Regions from separate parts of the Peribacillus sp. NPDC046944 genome, predicted to be linked through region 2. Evidence: predicted binding sites of a transcription regulator. Region 2 holds the regulator's gene; each other region holds the start of a gene.
What was found. The regulator LexA, encoded in region 2, represses DNA repair genes until DNA is damaged. The targets are predictions, from matches to a motif close to CGAACATATGTTCG.
Positions count from the first base shown of each region.

Region 1: a site for LexA is predicted at 3,184-3,197, ahead of uvrB (excinuclease ABC subunit UvrB). Genes of this name have one in related genera too.
Region 3: a site for LexA is predicted at 1,367-1,380, ahead of recA (recombinase RecA). Genes of this name have one in related genera too.
Region 4: a site for LexA is predicted at 1,850-1,863, ahead of ACQKIC_RS05685 (Y-family DNA polymerase). Genes of this name have one in related genera too.

Region 1 is NZ_JBNNML010000006.1:244,261-249,107, forward strand. Features, by position in the region: gene uvrA (excinuclease ABC subunit UvrA) at 1-1,061, opposite strand, end outside; gene uvrB (excinuclease ABC subunit UvrB) at 1,068-3,053, opposite strand; gene ACQKIC_RS13465 (DUF2198 family protein) at 3,273-3,503, opposite strand; gene ACQKIC_RS13470 (catalase) at 3,652-4,847, opposite strand, start outside.
Region 2 is NZ_JBNNML010000009.1:59,219-64,065, forward strand. Features, by position in the region: gene tkt (transketolase) at 1-1,189, opposite strand, end outside; gene ACQKIC_RS16240 (DUF896 domain-containing protein) at 1,420-1,653, opposite strand; gene ACQKIC_RS16245 (YneB family resolvase-like protein) at 1,718-2,374, opposite strand; gene yneA (cell division suppressor protein YneA) at 2,387-2,698, opposite strand; gene lexA (transcriptional repressor LexA) at 2,858-3,481, shown strand; gene ACQKIC_RS16260 (hypothetical protein) at 3,674-3,961, shown strand; gene ACQKIC_RS16265 (GlsB/YeaQ/YmgE family stress response membrane protein) at 4,133-4,369, opposite strand.
Region 3 is NZ_JBNNML010000004.1:438,455-443,301, reverse strand. Features, by position in the region: gene recA (recombinase RecA) at 178-1,221, opposite strand; gene ACQKIC_RS10420 (competence/damage-inducible protein A) at 1,570-2,802, opposite strand; gene pgsA (CDP-diacylglycerol--glycerol-3-phosphate 3-phosphatidyltransferase) at 2,819-3,403, opposite strand; gene ACQKIC_RS10410 (RodZ domain-containing protein) at 3,578-4,492, opposite strand; gene ACQKIC_RS10405 (DUF3388 domain-containing protein) at 4,501-4,847, opposite strand, start outside.
Region 4 is NZ_JBNNML010000003.1:15,208-20,054, forward strand. Features, by position in the region: gene ACQKIC_RS05675 (iron-sulfur cluster biosynthesis family protein) at 1-69, opposite strand, end outside; gene ACQKIC_RS05680 (YolD-like family protein) at 172-504, opposite strand; gene ACQKIC_RS05685 (Y-family DNA polymerase) at 531-1,790, opposite strand; gene ACQKIC_RS05690 (C40 family peptidase) at 2,188-2,847, shown strand; gene ACQKIC_RS05695 (DUF3221 domain-containing protein) at 2,903-3,436, opposite strand; gene ACQKIC_RS05700 (SDR family NAD(P)-dependent oxidoreductase) at 3,592-4,383, opposite strand; gene ACQKIC_RS05705 (MBL fold metallo-hydrolase) at 4,380-4,847, opposite strand, start outside.

The sequences.
Region 1 (4,847 bases), on a different contig from region 2:
TCCTTACCAGATCCCAGTAAGATTTTCTCCAGTTTCTCTTCCGGAAGGTCTTTGACCGGGATATCCATATCGATGTCATAATGAGTCGCTACAGCTTCAAGGAGCTGCGGGTAATATTGAGAACTCGTCGGCTCCCATGGCGCTATGGCATGCTGGCGAAGACTTAACTCTTTATTCGGGATGACCAGATCACGGTCCACTTCAAGCCTTGCACCCAAACCATCACAATCCGGACAGGCCCCGAATGGACTATTGAAAGAAAACATCCTCGGCTCTAACTCCCCAACAGAAAAACCACAGATTGGGCAAGCATGATCCTCACTGAAGAGTAATTCTTCTTCGCCCATCACATCTATAATGACCTTGCCATCCCCAAGCTTCAAAGCGCTTTCCAAGGAATCTGCAAGTCTTGCCCTGATTCCTTCTTTGATGACGATCCGGTCAATGATGACTTCTATTGAATGCTTTTTATTCTTTTCAAGGGTGATATCATCACTGAGGTCATACATCTCCCCATCAATCCGCACACGGACATACCCTTGTTTCTTCACTTCTTCCAGCACTTTCACATGTGTTCCCTTTCTTCCTGAAACGAGTGGTGCCAATACTTGAAGCTTTGTCCGTTCCGGATAGTCAAGTATACGGTCAACCATTTGTTCAATCGTCTGGGAACTGATTTCGATATGATGGATCGGACAAGTCGGCCGGCCGACCCTCGCATATAGCAATCTTAAATAATCATAAATTTCCGTTACGGTTCCCACAGTGGAACGAGGGTTCTTGCTCGTCGTTTTCTGATCGATCGATATCGCAGGAGATAACCCTTCAATCATATCCACGTCTGGTTTATCCACCTGCCCTAAGAATTGGCGGGCATAAGCCGAGAGTGATTCGACATAACGTCTTTGTCCTTCCGCATATATCGTATCAAAAGCCAAGGACGACTTCCCGGAACCGGATAATCCTGTTAGCACTACAAGCTTATCCCTCGGTATCGTGACGTCGATATTCTTGAGGTTGTTGGTCCTTGCACCCTTAATCACAATTTTATCCATTGCCATGTTTCGTCACCCTTCCGCTTTTAACTCTAATATTAAATCACGCAGTTCGGCAGCCCGTTCGAAATCCAGTGCCTTTGCCGCTTCTTTCATTTCTTTTTCCATGCTTGCCACCACTTTTTCGCGCTCTTTTTTCGGAAGCTTAGACAGTTTGATAGCCGGATCTTCCTGATACGCTTCCCCATCTTCAGCAACTTGTGTAGCCCGGATGGAATCCCTGATATCCTTTTGGATGGTCTGTGGTGTGATTCCATGCTTTTTGTTGAATTTTTCCTGAATTTCCCGTCGGCGCGTCGTTTCACTGATGGCCAGTTCCATCGAATTCGTTATCCGGTCGGCATACATGATGACGTGCCCGTTTGCATTCCTGGCGGCACGGCCCATCGTTTGGATGAGTGAACGTTCCGAGCGGAGGAACCCTTCTTTATCAGCATCAAGAATGGTCACCAAGGACACTTCGGGGATATCCAGTCCTTCCCGCAAAAGATTGATCCCGACAAGGACATCATATTTCCCCATCCTCAATTCCCGGATGATTTCAATTCTTTCCAACGTTTTTATCTCAGAATGAAGGTACTGAACCTTGATTCCTATATCCTTCAGGTAATCCGTTAAATCCTCGGACATCTTTTTCGTCAATGTCGTAATTAAAACCCGTTCATCCCGTTTAGCCCGTTCCTGGATTTCACCTATCAGGTCATCAATCTGCCCTTCAATCGGTCGCACTTCAATGGTGGGATCAAGCAATCCAGTAGGTCGGATAATTTGCTCGACCATTTCCGGTGTATGTTCCAATTCATATGGTCCTGGAGTTGCCGAAACGAATATGGATTGATGGACTTTCTTTTCAAACTCCTCGAATCTGAGTGGCCGGTTATCTTTCGCAGAGGGCAGGCGGAATCCATGGTCCACCAATACCTGCTTACGAGCCTGATCGCCATTGAACATGCCGCGGATCTGTGAAAGGGTCACATGTGACTCGTCGACAATCAATAGGAAGTCTTCCGGAAAATAGTCAATCAAGGTGTAAGGTGTGGCTCCTGCGGGGCGTAGGGTTAAATGACGGGAATAGTTCTCGATACCCGAACAGAAACCCATCTCCCGCATCATTTCCAAATCGTAACGGGTCCGTTGCTCCAATCGCTGTGCTTCAAGAAGCTTTTCATCTTCACGAAGTTCTGCCAATCGTTCTTCAAGTTCCGTTTCAATATTTTGAATCGCCACATTCAGTTTCTCTTCACGTGTGACGAAATGGGATGCCGGAAAGATGGCGATATGTTCCCGTTCACCAGTGATCTCGCCGGTCAGGGCATCGACTTCCCGAATTCGGTCAATCTCGTCCCCGAAAAACTCGACCCGAACGCAGTGTTCATCTTTTGAGGCCGGGAAGATTTCAACTACGTCTCCGCGGACCCTGAACGTTCCACGTTGAAAGGCAATATCATTTCTCTCATATTGAATATCTACAAGTTTATGCAGCAGTGCATTTCTGTCTATCTCCATACCAGTACGCAGCGATACCACCATCTCCCTGTATTCTTCCGGGGAACCTAACCCATAAATACAGGATACACTGGCGATGATGATGACATCTTCCCGTTCGAACAAAGAGGATGTCGCCGAGTGGCGGAGTTTATCGATTTCATCATTGATACTGGCATCTTTCTCTATGAAAGTATCAGTGGAAGGCACATAGGCTTCTGGCTGATAGTAATCGTAATAGCTGACAAAGTACTCAACCGCATTATTGGGGAAAAACTCTTTGAACTCACTGTAAAGCTGCCCTGCCAACGTTTTGTTATGGGCAATGACAAGGGTAGGCTTATTGATTTGTTGGATGACATTGGAGACAGTGAATGTTTTCCCTGTCCCTGTCGCACCAAGCAGCGTCTGCATACTCTTTCCTTCTTTTATGCCAGCAACAAGCTTTTCTATCGCCGCTGGCTGATCTCCCTGTGGAGAATATTTTGAGACTAACTCAAACGTTTCCTTCACCAAGCATGGCCTCCTACTGAATTAGTTTTATATGAAAAAAGGGATATGATTTATTCCTTCTATTTATTCCGTTTAAAGAACTATATATACACATTCTACCACAATATCCTCAAAACAAACCACCGAAAAGCGAACAAACATTCTGTTTCGCGTTTTATAACCTAGCAGGTCAAAGAGTCCTTTTCATAGAAATCGAGACAAAAAAAGCACCTCTATAAATTAGGCGCTCTTGGCTGTTCGTTTCATCATTCTTTTTGATAACCAGAAACCCACCGTCAGTGATAGTGCATCAATGATTATTAATAAGTTCGTATGTGTATAACCTTTATATGCGGAAGCGGCGATCAATGCAACCGTTAGTATAAGACCTACAATATAGTTATAGGTGACCCTTGAAAATAGCATGACTAGAAGACCGGGTAATAGAAGGGCTGAAAGAAATTTAATCATTTTTTCATCTCCTTTGTAAGAGAAAAATAGAGTAGTTACAGTTTAAATGATTCCTTGGTTTTTTGCCAATCTATTTCCTGCAAAACGAACAAGCGGTATACAAAAGGGAAACCCCCTTCAAGGAAGGGAGTTCACTTTTTGCATCCTATTAATATGGATCGGCGTCATGACCTTTTTCGACCGCTTCCTCTGGATTGTCCGTACCACCCATTGGTTTGGAAGACTCGGTATGTTGGGAAGCTGCCGCAAATCCTTCTTTCAAACGACGGCCATAATCTTTATCGGCCTCTTCAGCAAGGGCAATCATCTTCTCTTGAATGCGTGGATCGGCAGGTGCGAGTGCATCCACTAGATTGGAGATCAATTCGTCCCTTTCCCAATCCTCGAATTCACGATACGTTTCACCTGCTTGTTTCGTGTTGCTTTGGCGATCTATCGTTTCACGGACCAGTTTGCCCTCCACAAAAGGGGTATACTCTTTACCCGTCTGCTCAGCCTCTTTCAATCCGCCTACAGTCGATGGTTCGTAGTTGATATGAGGACTTTGGTTTCCTCTCCCCACTTCATACTGCATTTGGCCGCCCGTTTGATTAGTCGCCGTCCGTTTTTTCGGTGCATTGATCGGCAGTTGCAGATAATTTGCCCCTACGCGATGACGTTGTGTATCCGAATACGAGAATGTGCGGCCTTGGAGCATCTTATCATCCGAGAAATCCAACCCGTCTACAAGGACTCCCGTTCCAAAAGCAACCTGCTCGACTTCAGTGAAATAATCTTCCGGGTTCTTATTCAAAACCATCGTGCCGACATGTAGCCATGGGAATTGGTCCTTTGGCCAAATCTTCGTATCATCCAATGGATCGAAATCCAGTTCAGGATGGGCATCATCACTCATGATTTGTACATTTAAATCCCATTCTGGGTAATCCCGACTTTCGATTGCTTCATATAAATCCTGTGTAGCATGATTGAAATTCGTCGACTGAATCTCATTCGCTTCTTTCTGCGTCAAGTTTTTGATCCCTTGCTTTGGTTCCCAATGGTACTTGACCAGGACTGCTTCCCCCTCTTGATTCACCCACTTATACGTATTGACCCCGGAACCTTGCATCATGCGGTAGCTAGCCGGAATGCCCCAAGGCGAAAATAAGAAGGTGATCATATGGAAGGTTTCCGGAGAACTTGAGCAGAAATCGAAAATCCTTCTGCCATCCTGAATGTTTGTAACAGGGTCGGGTTTGAAGGCATGGATCAAATCGGGAAATTTCATGGCGTCGCGGATAAAGAATATTTTGAGGTTGTTCCCTACTAAATCCCAGTTTCCATCTTCCGTATAAAACTTAA
Region 2 (4,847 bases):
ATAGATCTGTAGCACCTTTGATGGATGTATTATTTGAACCTGCTAAATCGGCTGAACCTCCAATAAGGCTAGGTAGTTTTTTCGCTAATGCATTCAATACTTCTCCACTGGAAGCACGCGAAGCCAATGTCTTGCCTTCTTCATAAACTGGAATTTCTTGATCCCAGTCTGCAGGTAGTTCACCTTTTATAGAAAGCTCCAGCTGTTCTGCGAGCTCAGGGTACGCTTCTTTATATTTATTAAATAGTTCATTCCATTCTTGTTCTTTTTTATTTCCAGCTTCTACACAAGCTTCATTAAAGTGTGCATATACTTCATCCGGAACATAAAAGTCTTCTTCGAATGTCCATTTGTAAGCTTCTTTTGTCAACTTCATTTCATCAGCACCAAGGGGAGCACCGTGAGCAGCAGACTTACCAGAGCGGTTAGGAGAACCATAACCAATCACTGTCTTCACTTCAATTAAAGTTGGACGAGCTTCATCAGTCTTTGCTTCTTCAATGGCTTTTGCGATTTGTTGTAAATCGTTGCCGTCCTCCACTCTCAGATACTGCCAGCCGTATGATTTAAAACGGTCTGCTACACTTTCACTGAATGATTGGCTAAGATCTCCATCAAGAGAAATATCGTTTGAATCATATAAAACGACAAGTCTTCCTAGTTGAAGATGGCCTGCTAAAGAAGCAGCTTCAGCTGAAACGCCTTCCATTAAGTCTCCATCCCCACAAATACTATATGTATAATGATCAACTACATTATAAGAATCACGATTGTAGCTTTCAGCCAAGTGACGTTCTGCCATTGCCATACCTACGGCCATTGCAATCCCTTGGCCAAGTGGTCCAGTAGTGGCATCTACACCAGCAGTATGTCCGTATTCAGGATGCCCAGGAGTTTTACTTCCCCATTGACGGAAACCCTTTAAGTCATCCATTGTCAAGCCGTAACCTGATAAATGCAGGAGACTGTATAATAGCATGGAACCATGTCCTGCCGATAAAACAAAACGGTCTCTATTAAACCAATCAGGATTTTTCGGGTTATGATTCATATAATCAGTCCACAGCTTATATGCCATGGGAGCTGCACCCATAGGCATGCCTGGATGACCTGAATTAGCCTTTTCAATTGCATCGATCGATAATGTACGAATTGTATTAATAGAAAGTGCATCTAATTTATCTAACATGTGTAAAACATCCCTTCCTGTAGTGTACCTCTTTATATTATATTGACTAACTTAATATCACAACTAAAATAACCATTTCTTACACAGCTAATTCAATTTTCTACTAATTAAGGATTTACCAAGGTTAGGTTAAACCAAAAAAGAGAATACATACATCAATGCATTCTCTTTTTTCACTTTACATTCCTCATGAGTAATCCAATGATGGGGCCATCATCAGTCCTTATTGGTTAATGTAAACCTTTTTTTTCTTTAATATTTTTAATTTTTTGAGGCGTGACATCATTACCTTCCGGATCGATAACTTTAACATTTTCTAGCGTATCAGCCATTGAACGTCTAAATGTCTCCAAATACTCACTTCGTAAGGAAGTTTGCTCTTTTGCCTCTTCTACAGTTAAGCCTTCTCCCTTAGCTTTTTTAGAAAGTTCATTGATACGGGCCATTTTTTCTTTTGATAGCATAATTTTTCTCCTTTATATATACGGATATTGACATGGTATTAAAAAAAAAGTGAAATTACAAGTTCTATGATTGATTCTTCGGTGTACCTTGCTGGTATTCCAAGAATCTGCGGTGTACCGTTGCTTTTGACACTTCATAGCCAAAGCCTCTCAGTGTTGCCGCAATCTCCGCAAAAGTTAATCCATTCGAACGCAGTTTCACAATTTCTTCTATGGGTACTTCTTTACGATCCCTGCCAGTGGAGTTTCTTTGGTTCTTCAGGTTTTTCTGGGGCCGGTAGCCATTTTCAACGGCCCTAAGCATACCACGTTTAATTTTCAGGTTATGTAGTTTACGTTGATATTCTTCTACAATACCAACAATTTGGATAACCATGGCATCAGAGTCCGATAATTCTAACTCACCATCATGAGAAAGTGTGAAAATCTTCACTCCTTCTTTAAGTACAACATGAAACAAGGCAATTTTAGCATTTCCTCTTCCCAACCTAGTTTCATCTTGAATCAAGAGAACATCCGCTTCTTTTGTCTTAAAAAGATCAAGCATGTCAAATATCCCGTCACGGTTCAGTTCGTAACCACTTGCCTGCTCTCTTATTATTGAAACGACTTCCATGTCATTATGTTCTGCTAACTTCACTAATTCCTCTTCCTGCCTAGCTAGCGAGGTTTCCTGTGTTTCTTTTTCTGTACTTACCCGACAATAGATGACTGCTTTCATATGAACCTACCTTTACTGCTTACTAGCCAAACTTTGGACTACTTTTTCACTTTCAACTGGTATGACAATGATTTGACCTGCCTTAATAGTATCCGCCCTTACACCGTTATACTCTTCTATCCAACCAATGAATTCTTTTTTTGTCAATTCGGTTTGACCATATTTTTCTGAAATCTCCCATATAGTATCACCTTCGTTAATTTCAATCGAAAGGAAATCCTTATTTTGATTACTATCTAATGTGAAAGAGAATAAAATAGACAAGATAAATACAAATCCTGCTAATAGAATCGTATAAATATTATTTTTGCAAAATGTCTTCATTAATATCCCTCCATAGCGAATGTACGTTCGTTTTTAGTTGATGATTGAATTATAATACGAACATTTGTTTCAGTCAACAACCAAATTCGAACTTATGTTTGTATAGCATGTGGAGCCATGCTATAATATAGCAAAGAATTATAGAGAAGAGGTGCGTATATGACTAAACTATCAAAACGGCAGCAGGATATTCTTGATTTCATAAAAGATGAAGTTCGTCAAAAAGGTTATCCACCTTCCGTTAGAGAGATTGGCGAAGCTGTGGGACTTGCATCAAGTTCGACTGTACATGGACATTTATCTCGTTTGGAAAGCAAAGGCTTAATCAGACGCGACCCGACTAAACCAAGGGCCATTGAGATTTTAAATATAGAAGAATCTAATAACATTCCAAAAACAAACGTAGTTAACGTACCACTTCTCGGAAAAGTAACCGCAGGTATGCCGATAACTGCCATCGAGAACATAGAGGAATACTTCCCTCTTCCTGAAAGTATGGTTCCACATGATGATCATGTGTTCATGCTTGAAATTATGGGTGAAAGTATGATTGAAGCAGGAATTCATGATGGAGATTATGTCATTGTAAAACAACAAAGCAATGCCAATAACGGAGATATCGTCGTGGCCATGACGGAAGATGATGAAGCCACCGTTAAACGATTCTTTAAGGAACCGGATTACATACGGCTTCAGCCAGAAAACTCCAATATGGAACCTATCATTCTAAGAGATGTAACCATTCTTGGAAGAGTGATCGGGCTATATAGGCAAATTCACTAAAAGCGCGCAAATTGCGCTTTTTTTATTTGTTTTAAGTCTATGTATTACATCCTATGTATATGACAGAAGCAATATTATAATATTTTACTAGAGAGCATTGAATAACAAACCGAGTCAAAATAACAAGGTATAATTCTTTTATATCCGGTGAAATTAGTTCAATAGACATTTCTTTTTGAAAGTGGTGTTACTATGGATTTTCCGACAATACATACAAATTTTTGGGATGCTGTAATTGCTATCCCAACTATCATGATTTTGACTCAAATTATAAAGTTTCTCTTACCTATCCCCCGAAGTTACGTACCCACTATTGCGTTATGTCTTGGTTTAATCCTTTCTATATTCATAAGCCATCGGCATCACTTGACTACAGGGATTTTTATGGGATGGTTTTACGGATACGCCAGTATCGGTAATTACACCGCACTTAAAACAGCTTTAGTGTCTTTTAGGAACTCAGATAATCATTCGGATTGAGTAAACAGTGATGGATCCTTCGATCGAAAACCTCTATTTTTTTACGCAAAAAAACTGTCCAGTATTGTTGAACAGCATTTTCAAGCAATAATGGACACATATAGATCAGCTTTCTCTAAACCATCTACACGTGATTCTGGCAAATTCATTCAATCTTGTACCCTCTGCTTTCTACCTCCATCTTGTATTTCTCATGATAATGGATACAATAAACACAACAATTATGGCACCCAGTAACGCAGGCACAATGTAAAACCCTTCTGTCTCAGGTCCGATTGGCCCTAATATTGCAGTACCAAGCCATGCTCCAACAAATCCAGCAATGATATTTCCAATAATTCCACCCGGCATATCCCTTCCTAAAATCAGACTTCCCAGCCATCCAATTATTCCACCAACAATTAACATCCAAATTAGCTCCAAAAATAACCACCTCCTTTCTCTAAAATTTATGAAATTTTTTTATTAATAGAACAGACTTGTGACTAATGAAAATCACTTTAAGCTCCTCAGGCAATAAACTTATCGGCTGCTTATATACTTCTACCTATATAGGTACTATAAAAGGCCGCCCTAAAAAGGGTGGCCTTTAGTGTTTGATCTTCCGTTCTCCCTACCACAAAGAAAACCATCCAGTAAGAATGGTTGAAAATTATTATTTGGTTATAATAATAAATGCCGCCAGATAACTGCAATTATCTGGCGGCACCACATGGTAAAAAAGAAAACAATTAAATTGCTTTCTATACTAGAATAAGTATTTTGGCTTCTTTTGTCGATATGACAATATTCCTATTTTCAATTATTTACACTATTTCCTACCATACTTTTTTAATATTTCAACCTTTATTCATCATCATTTTTTCTACACAACCATTTAAAATTG
Region 3 (4,847 bases), on a different contig from region 2:
TTGTCCCTTATGTATCAAGGTTTATTCTCGTTTTATTACTATGCATAGCAATTATGTATCAGTTTAACATAATTGAGGGCTGCAAAACCGCTTTAATTTTTGCAATTTTTCCATTTCAACGATCTTAAGGAATATAGAAAAGGCCTAAGCATAATTAGCTTAGGTCCTTTCCTACCATCAATCAAGTAGTTCAAGATGCTCCTCTTCAGCCTCTTTCGGGAGCTCAAACTCTCCATCTAGATTATAATGGTCCCTGATTTTTTGTGAGATTTCCTTAGCGATGTCCTGATTTTCTTTCAAGAACAATTTCGCATTTTCCCTACCTTGTCCCACACGCTCATCATTGTATGAATACCACGAACCACTTTTTAGGACGATATCCAGGTCTGCACCCATATCAATGATTTCGCCTTCCTGTGAGATTCCCTGACCATACATGATATCGACTTCCGCTTGACGGAAAGGTGGAGCTACTTTATTTTTAACGACTTTAATCTTTGTTTTATTACCAACGATTTCATTACCTTGTTTTAATTGTTCAGCACGACGCACTTCAAGACGAACAGTCGAATAGAACTTCAAGGCACGACCACCCGGAGTCGTTTCTGGATTCCCAAACATAATCCCGATCTTTTCACGAATCTGGTTAATGAAAATCGCAATGGTATTTGATTTATTGATAGCACCAGAAAGTTTTCTAAGGGCCTGTGACATCATACGGGCTTGAAGACCCATATGGGAATCTCCCATTTCTCCTTCGATTTCCGCTTTAGGAACAAGTGCTGCTACGGAGTCGATAACAATAATATCCACCGCACCACTTCTCACTAACGCTTCCGCAATCTCAAGGGCTTGTTCACCAGTATCAGGCTGTGAAAGCAACAATTCATCAATATTCACGCCAAGTTTTTCAGAATATGCTGGATCCAAGGCATGCTCAGCATCAATAAATGCAGCTGTTCCGCCAGTCTTTTGCACCTCTGCTATTGCATGCAAGGCAACAGTCGTTTTACCTGAACTCTCCGGTCCGTATATCTCAATGACACGGCCTCTCGGATAGCCACCTACTCCCAATGCTACATCCAACGCTAGAGACCCACTCGAAATCGTTGAGATTCTTCGATCGGACTGTTCTCCAAGTTTCATTACAGAACCTTTACCAAATTGTTTCTCAATTTGTTTTAACGCCATATCTAAAGCCGCTTGACGATCACTACTCACTTAAGTTCCTCCTCTATATTCAAATAATCGGCAGTCCGATTAAAGATGTTCTTACGTTAGCCATTCTTTGAGGACAAGGTCAATATCTTGTCTCAAAATCTATCTTAACTATATACTCTTTTTGCTATTTTGCCAAGCAAAAAGTCGAACATTCATTCGTTTTTTTCTTTTGGTTAAATCTTCATGAAAAAGTATTTTGTCTACGTGATTTTATCTTTTTCTATAAGATATCCGCTAATAAAATGCCTTTTTATTGAATAAACTGTTTTCTTCTTTTCCCTAATTCGACAAAATGAAAACTTCTAAGACATAAAAAACAGAGCCTTTTGAGCTCTGCTTTTATGTCGCTTATAAACCCCGTAATAAATAATGGCAACCATATTTTACACTTCTTACTCGGTTTTGCGCCCTGCTTCCAGATAAATTCAACTCTTCAAAGCGAGTGTCCCCACCCCGTAAGGAAATGCCAATGAATACAGTACCCACTGGTTTCCCTTCTTGTTCATCGGGTCCTGCCACTCCAGTAAAACTGATACCTACATCTGCATCAAGCTTCTCCCGTACCTTAGAGGCCATTTCCATGGCACACTCTCCGCTCACGACGCCATGAGTTGAAATGGTTCCTTCGCTTACGCCTAGCACATCCGCCTTTGCATCGTTTGTATAGCTGACAATACCGCCTTTGAACACTTTTCCAGCACCTGGTATGGTCGTTAACTGTTCTTGAAACATTCCACCGGTCAAACTTTCCGCCGCCGCGATCGTTAGCTTACGGACCGTTAATTCTTTAACCAGTTCTTTTATCAGCGATGTATTATCACTTCCATAATAATATTGACCGACCCGACTAAGGATTTCCTTCTCCGCTCCCAAAATAAGCTCTTCACACTTTTCTTTAGACGATTCTTTTGCTGTAATCCTTAAAGTCACTTCCCCTTCAGCTGCAAGTGGGGCAATGGTTGGATTGGTTTGGTCTACGAGAAGATCTTCTATCACCGTTTCCAGCTCCGCTTCCCCTATTCCGTAGAAACGAAGAACCTTCGAATCAATTCGTTCATGCTTTTCAAGCCTTTTCATGATTGCTTCATATCCGTAGTTTAAGAACATCGGTTCCATTTCGCTTGGTGGACCAGGAAGCAGCATATATGTGATTCCCGATTTAGCCAAGACCATTCCGGGTGCCATGCCATGGTCGTTTGGCAATACATCACAGCCTTCCAAGACAAGAGCCTGCTTCTTATTATTTTCAGTCATTGGACGACCGCGCTTTTGAAAGTACGCTTCTATGGATTGTAGTGCATCCTCATCAAAAACGAGCTTTTTCCCAATGTGGCGAGAAATTGTCTCCTTCGTTAAATCATCCTTCGTTGGACCAAGGCCACCAGTAAAGACAATTAAGTTAGCCCGTGACTCAGCAATCTCTATGGCTTGTTGCAGACGACGGTCATTATCTCCGACGACAGTATGGTAAAAAACATTGACACCCATTTCAGCAAACTGTTGCGATAAAAACCTTCCGTTTGTATTGTTAATTTGCCCCAATAGAAGTTCAGAGCCTACTGCAATGATTTCTGCATCCATATCAACGACCCCTTCGTTACTTAGAATTAATGAAAGCTTGCTTGTTTTTCACAAAATAATCGGCCCCAGACCATATTGTAAAGATTAACGCAATCCATAGAGCGATATTGGCAAATGGAAGCGAAATAAAAGCAAAGGGCAGGTTATGAAGCAATAAAGCAGATATTGAGACAATTTGTGCCCATGTTTTAATTTTACCCAATTGGTTGGCCGCGACCACTTCACCCGTACCGGCTAAAACCAGGCGTAAACCAGTAACGGCAAATTCCCGACTGATAATGACGATGGCAATCCAGGACTGGCCATACATTAAATTTAAGTCAACTAAAACAATCAATGCTGCCGAAACAAGTAATTTATCGGCCAACGGGTCTAAAAACTTCCCTAAATCAGTAACCAAATTATATTTTCTTGCAAAATGACCATCAATCCAATCCGTAGTAGAAGCTATGATGAAAAGTATAGCCCCCGCTAGATGCGCCACCGGCAATGTATACTCTCCCCAAGTAAGTGTTCCCCAAGAAAAAGGTACGAGCATGATGATTAAAAAAACTGGAATTAGACAGATTCTTGCTACTGTAATCTTATTAGGCAGATTCAAACTTTTAACCTCCAAAATATACGCTTGCTTTTAGGCAATGCGCTTTCCATCATTGTAATGTGGCCAATGGCCAGGTTTACCTATGTATAATTTACCTCAAAATCATTGATATATGCCGGTTTAACATGGACATTTTCCATATAGAAAAGAGAAAAATAGTCATCTAAGAGATGACTATTCCGCTTTCGTAAATTGTATCGTAACCAATTGCGTAGTCATATCATTGGGTGAAATAGTATACTCAAGCTTTTCATCATTGACAAAAATTTCCGTTTCGTTTGCTCTACCAATATTAATGACAGCTTCTTTTTCTTCAGTAAAATCTATTTCCTCACTTTCATTTTCCTTGATTGTCCCTTGGAAAAGTAATTTCCCTTCACCATTTGTAATACCTACCCATGGCGAACCTTTAGAGGAAACTTTCAATTTGAAAGTATCCGAACCTTTTAACTCATACGTACTATTTTTACCGCTAGAACTGACAACAGTCAAATCCTGCTCAATCTTTTCTTCTTCTTTTTCTTCTTCTACAGCATTGTCTTTATCCTTTTTATTAGCTATATCTGTTTCTTCTTTCTGGTCTTTATCTACTTTTTCTTCTTTTTCGTTAAACTCATTACTTTCGTTATATCCAACCACTTCATTCGGTTTATCGCTCTTTTTATCATTGTCATTGGACTTACTCATACTATTGGAAACCAACACCCAAATCAATATAGCGACACCAATTACCACGATCACACCTAGGATTTTAGGCAACATCTCTACAAATTTGGAGTCTTTTGCCGGAATCGTCTTACGGGTTTGAACCCTTGAAAGCTGTTCAGGCAGTTCCTCGCTATAGACAGATGGCACGTCGCTCTTGAACTCCTCGAATATTTCATCAGGGTCCAGACCTACAGCTTCACAATATTGCTTGATGAATGCCCGCACATAAAACTTTCCGGGCATCATACTATAATTTCCCTCTTCAATCCCTACAAGATACCGCTTTTGAATCTTTGTCAGTTCCTGTAAATCATCAAGGGTAAGCCCTTTGGCTTCCCTAGTTTCTTTTAATCGATTACCTAATTCAGTCAAATAAAACACCTGCCATTTTAAAAGTCAAAGGATCCAAATTCCGAACCAGAAAACTGATCTTTTTGGTCCACAACTTCATATGTAATTTCTTCTTCTGGATTGTTTCTTAGTTCAATAATATAATCAAAGTCTTCGAGCGTATACTCCGTATTTTGAACAAACACATCTGGATGTTCAATGACTTTGACAGCATCAAGCCTCATTATTTCACGGATAAGCTGCCAATGTCTCTCATTGGCGCGACGGGTTGATACAATTCCGTCTAGAATAAACAAATTATCATTATTGTACTCATCCTCGATAAGTTGACTGCGAATCGTCTGCTTTAGAAGGGTAGATGACACAAACAACCATCTTTTATTCG
Region 4 (4,847 bases), on a different contig from region 2:
ATGTCCTTCTTTTCCCTGTATTTTATCGGAAAGTTTTTCGGCTGCTCTATCTGTCCATTCAATGTACATCTCATTTCCCCCTATTCGTTCCATTCCCCCATTATAAACGATGAAAGGACCCCTGTCCTTTTCCCGCACTCTTGTGCATCCATGGGGATAATCCCACCATTCTTATTCCATCAATCTTACATCCGCTATATGGGAAAGTTGAATATAATGTGGTTGCTGAAAATGGTCAATAATATGAAGTCTTTGCAAGCATTCATCATAATAATGAATGCTTCCGATTAAAAGCTGGTATCGGGTTCTGTCATAATAGGCAATCGTGACCTCTCTACCTTCTTCCATCGCTTCCCCCATCACAGCATTCATTTCTTCAAACTGCTGTTCATCGAGAATGCGTCTTGCTTCATGGCTATCCTCCGCCACCCAATCCCGCAACATCTTCACATGCTCCGGTAGCATCATGGATGTCCATTTGATACGCCCCCGATCATGAATCATTCTTTTTTCCTCCTCTGACGACTTTGTCAAGCCTTATGCCCGCTAAGCAATCCGCTTCTATAAACGGCCGTCCCGGCTTTCGTATACGAAACCGCGCGCAACAGTGATTTTGAACCATATTTATGTCGAATGCGGTCAACGGTATAACTCAATTCCCGCTTTTTCCACCGTGAAGCATCAAATAAAGTCAGCTGCATCTCATTATCATCCACAATATTCGAGAGTGTGACCGAAACGCTACGAACCGTTTTTTGCTTATGATAGTTTTCATGAAAAAGTTCAAGACAGACTTTATACAATTCCATTGTGATATTTGTCGGTTCCTCAATCGAACGGGAGCGATGAAACCCACCGCCAAACTCATCCTTACTATAACCAATGCTCAGACTGATCGTCCGTCCAGCCTTCCTATGGGTACGAGCCCTTCTTCCGACTTCCTCACAAATTTCTACCATAACCTGCTTGATCTCGTGTTCTTCCTTGTAATCACGGAGTAAAATCTGACTTTTACCAAAGCTGACCTGCCCCTCGATGATCGGCGCCCCGAGATCTGACAAATCGATTCCCCAGGCATGATGATAAAGCTGATTGCCCATAATCCCGAACTTCGCTTCAAGCAATTGAAGGTCATAATTGGCAAGTTGCCCGACAGTGAATATTCCCATGCCATGAAGGGTCTTTTCCACCCTCCTTCCTATCCCCCACATTTCACGAAGCGGAGAAATCGGCCAAAGCTTAGCTGGTACGTCTTCATATGTCCACTCAGCTATTCCTGTATGTTTGGCCTCGAGATCAAGAGAAAGCTTCGCCATCAGCATGTTCGGCCCAATCCCGATTGCACTTGGAATCTGTAATTCCCTTTCAATGTCATCTTTTATTTTCCTGGCAATATTCCAGGCATCCCCCCATAAAGAAGCCGCTCCATCAACTTTCAAAAAACTTTCGTCCACACTGTATACATGAATCGCTTCTTTTGGAACATAGCGGTGAAACAAGCGCGTAATCTCCGTCGAAACTCTCAAATAAGTGGCCATTTTGGGTTCAACGACTAGAATGCGCGGATCTTTCGGTATCTCAAACTTCCGAGAACCTGTTTTTATACCGAATTCCTTCTTTAGCTTTGGAGAAGCCGCAAGCACAATGCTCCCCTCCCTATTCTTATCACCCACCACTGCCAAATAACATTCGAGCGGATCCAATCCATGCATGACCGCTGAGCAGCTAGCATAAAAACTTTTCATATCAATACACATAATTGATTGTTTCGGCATCATGCTATAATCCATTTTTTCTTCACCCTACATAGAATATATGTTCGCTTTTATATTATATCCCTCATTCTAAACGAATAAACGTTCGCATTCAATGGAAGTTTCATGACAAATTTCCACCTTTTTATGGGACTCTTTTAAATACCCATAAAAATCCTTTATTTTAAAAGTAATCCATTATATCCAACTAGTTTTCACAAATATAATTAGTTGGTATCTTGCCCAAAATGGGAACCGTGGCTTTTAACCCTTTTACTATTCAAGAAAAACGTTTTCTATGTTTTTTCACTAAGTATTATTACTTATTTTTTGTAATGAAAATGTAATCAAAAACTGGTTTGATTGTCACAATGGTATTGTAGGATAATATTGTTAAAGAAGAATAGAGAGATAGAGAGAGGAAATGAGATACATGAAGAAATGGATTGCCTCAGCTGCTGTTGCTTCTGCATTAATGCTGACCCCACTTCAGGCGTTTGCAAATATTGGAGATCAAACCCTCAGACCCGGAATGACACATAGTGATGTCAAACAACTACAAACCCTATTAAAAACTAAAGGTTATTTCACATATACTGGTTCACTGACTACTTACTACGGAGCCTATTCAACAACTGCCGTAAAAAACTTTCAAAAAGCTAAAGGATTGACTGCCGATGGGATTGCAGGAAGAAATACCTTCAATGCGCTCGGTGTTTATAATGTCAATAATACAAGCATGATTAATTATGCAAAAACATTGATAGGCTCACCATACAAATGGGCTGGCACGACACCAGCAGGATTTGACTGTTCGGGGTTCATCTATTATGTATTCCAAAAATCACAAGGAATTACCCTACCACGGACAACATCCCAGCTTTATGCGAATACCGGATTGAAAGTATCATCGCCATCAAAAGGCGATCTTGTATTCTTTGATACTTCTTCTGGAAAGACGGGTGTTTCCCATGCTGGAATCTACATTGGAAACAATCAGTTCATTCATGCTTCCTCTTCTAAAGGAATTACCATCACCGATATGAATAACTCCTATTGGGCGCCAAAATACCTGGGTGCAAAAACTTTATAAAAAAACATAAGACTAAAACGAAGCAGGGCAGAATCTATTTGATTCTGCCCTGTTATTATTTTAGATATAAGATTTCTTCAGTAGAATCGTCTACGGTCACAGTAAATGATGCGTCCAAGTTGGAGCGATTCATCATTTCAATATTGTATACATGCTCGGAAGGAAAATGAATGATTTCAAGAACCATGAAACGCTGACTAGGAGCTTTAGTCACATGCTCAAGTGCAGCAGTTACGGCCTTTTGCTCTTCTAGACTCTCTTCATCCTTTAAAATCCGTATCAATTCTGCATCCGCTTTCGAAGGAAATGATTCTTCGACCTCTCCACCGTACCATGGTTTAACTTTCATCCCGATTGCCAAGTCTGAATAACTGAGCTTTGCCCCATGTTCATCTTGTATATACGTATGATTTTTCACCTTGTAATACGTCCCTTTTATCAGAATCCGCTTATCATCTAAATCTGTAATGAATCCTTCTTCTCCCTTGCCAATGGACTTATGGGGTTGCTCTTCAGAGAAGGATTGACAGCTTCCCAGAATGAAAAAAAGGAATAAAAAGATAAAAGACTTTCCCATAACGAGCTTCATACAAAATCCCTCCTATAAAACAGACGAATTTACCAATGAAATGGTTACATAAAATGGAAAGTTGATCCAAATAAATTCAAAAAAAAGGGAATGTCAGATGACACTCCCCTTAATTTCTTATTAAAATAGTAATCTTCACTTATATTTAGAAGTATCTATTTTTTAAAAAATGCTTTTTTCCCAACGGTCTCAGTGATTCTTGGAAACAAGGTATAAAACTTACTCACCATATTCATCCAGGCGGGCAGATTGACTTCCCGTTTATTAGTTAGCATGGCAGCAACGATTTTGGCTGCTACATCCTCAGGCTTAAGCATGAATTTCTTAATGCCCTTCATATATGTCCCGGATTCATCCGCTATAGTAAAAAAGTTGGTTTCGATTGGCCCAGGATTGACGGTGGTCACATGAATGTTGTCTTCCATCAATTCAAGCCGGAGAGCATTCGAATAACCAAGCACCGCGAATTTAGTGGCTGAATAAAGTGTGGACTTAGGTGTTGCAATTTTCCCTGCCTGTGACGCAATATTAATGATGTGGCCCGCTTGTTTGCGCTTCATATGTGGAAGCACAAACTTCGTACAGGCCATCAAGCCGATTACATTGACAGCAAACATCCCTTTACTCTCTTCTAAATCCGTATCAAGGACTTCTTTAAACGTGCCGTGCCCGGCATTATTGACCAACACATCCACGGTGCCGACCTGGTCGTGGATGTCAACGAAGACCCTTTCCACTTGTTCTGTATCGGAAACATCCAACTTCCATACAAAAACATCGACCCCGTATTGGCTGGTCAGGCTCTCCTTCAGAGTCTGCAATTTATCCAGGCTCCTTGCCAAAAGAACGAGTCTTGCCCCAAGTCGGGCAGATTGAATCGCAATTTCCTTTCCAATTCCTCCCGAAGCCCCGGTAATGACAATGACTTTCCTGCTTAATTTACTCAATAGATTATCCCCTTAGAAACTGTCGTCGCACTTGAATATAAAATGACACCCGATTGCATTTCCAATTCGATTTCACCCAAATCCTCCAGATAATCCAACTGACCGACCGTTTCCGAGAGTGTCAAGTCGACTTCCTGACGATAAACTTTTGGGAAGAGACGCTGACACACTTCAAATCCCGTTAAAGGTTTTTCTTGGAGCATGCTTTTCACCTGCATGGCCCGATTATGCTGTCGCTCAAATCTATATCGAATCAAATCGGACACTTTCTCTCCATCAATTTCTCCCCCATGTCCTGAATAAACCTTAGAAATTGGAAAGTCTAATAGTTTTTGAAGGGAGGCATTGTATTGAAGCAATGGCCGTTGACGAACGCCACCCACAATCAAGGGTGGCTCCATTAATGGATTAGGCGAAATTCTTGCAAGTAAGTGGTCTCCTGCAATCATTAAGCCGTCACTCTC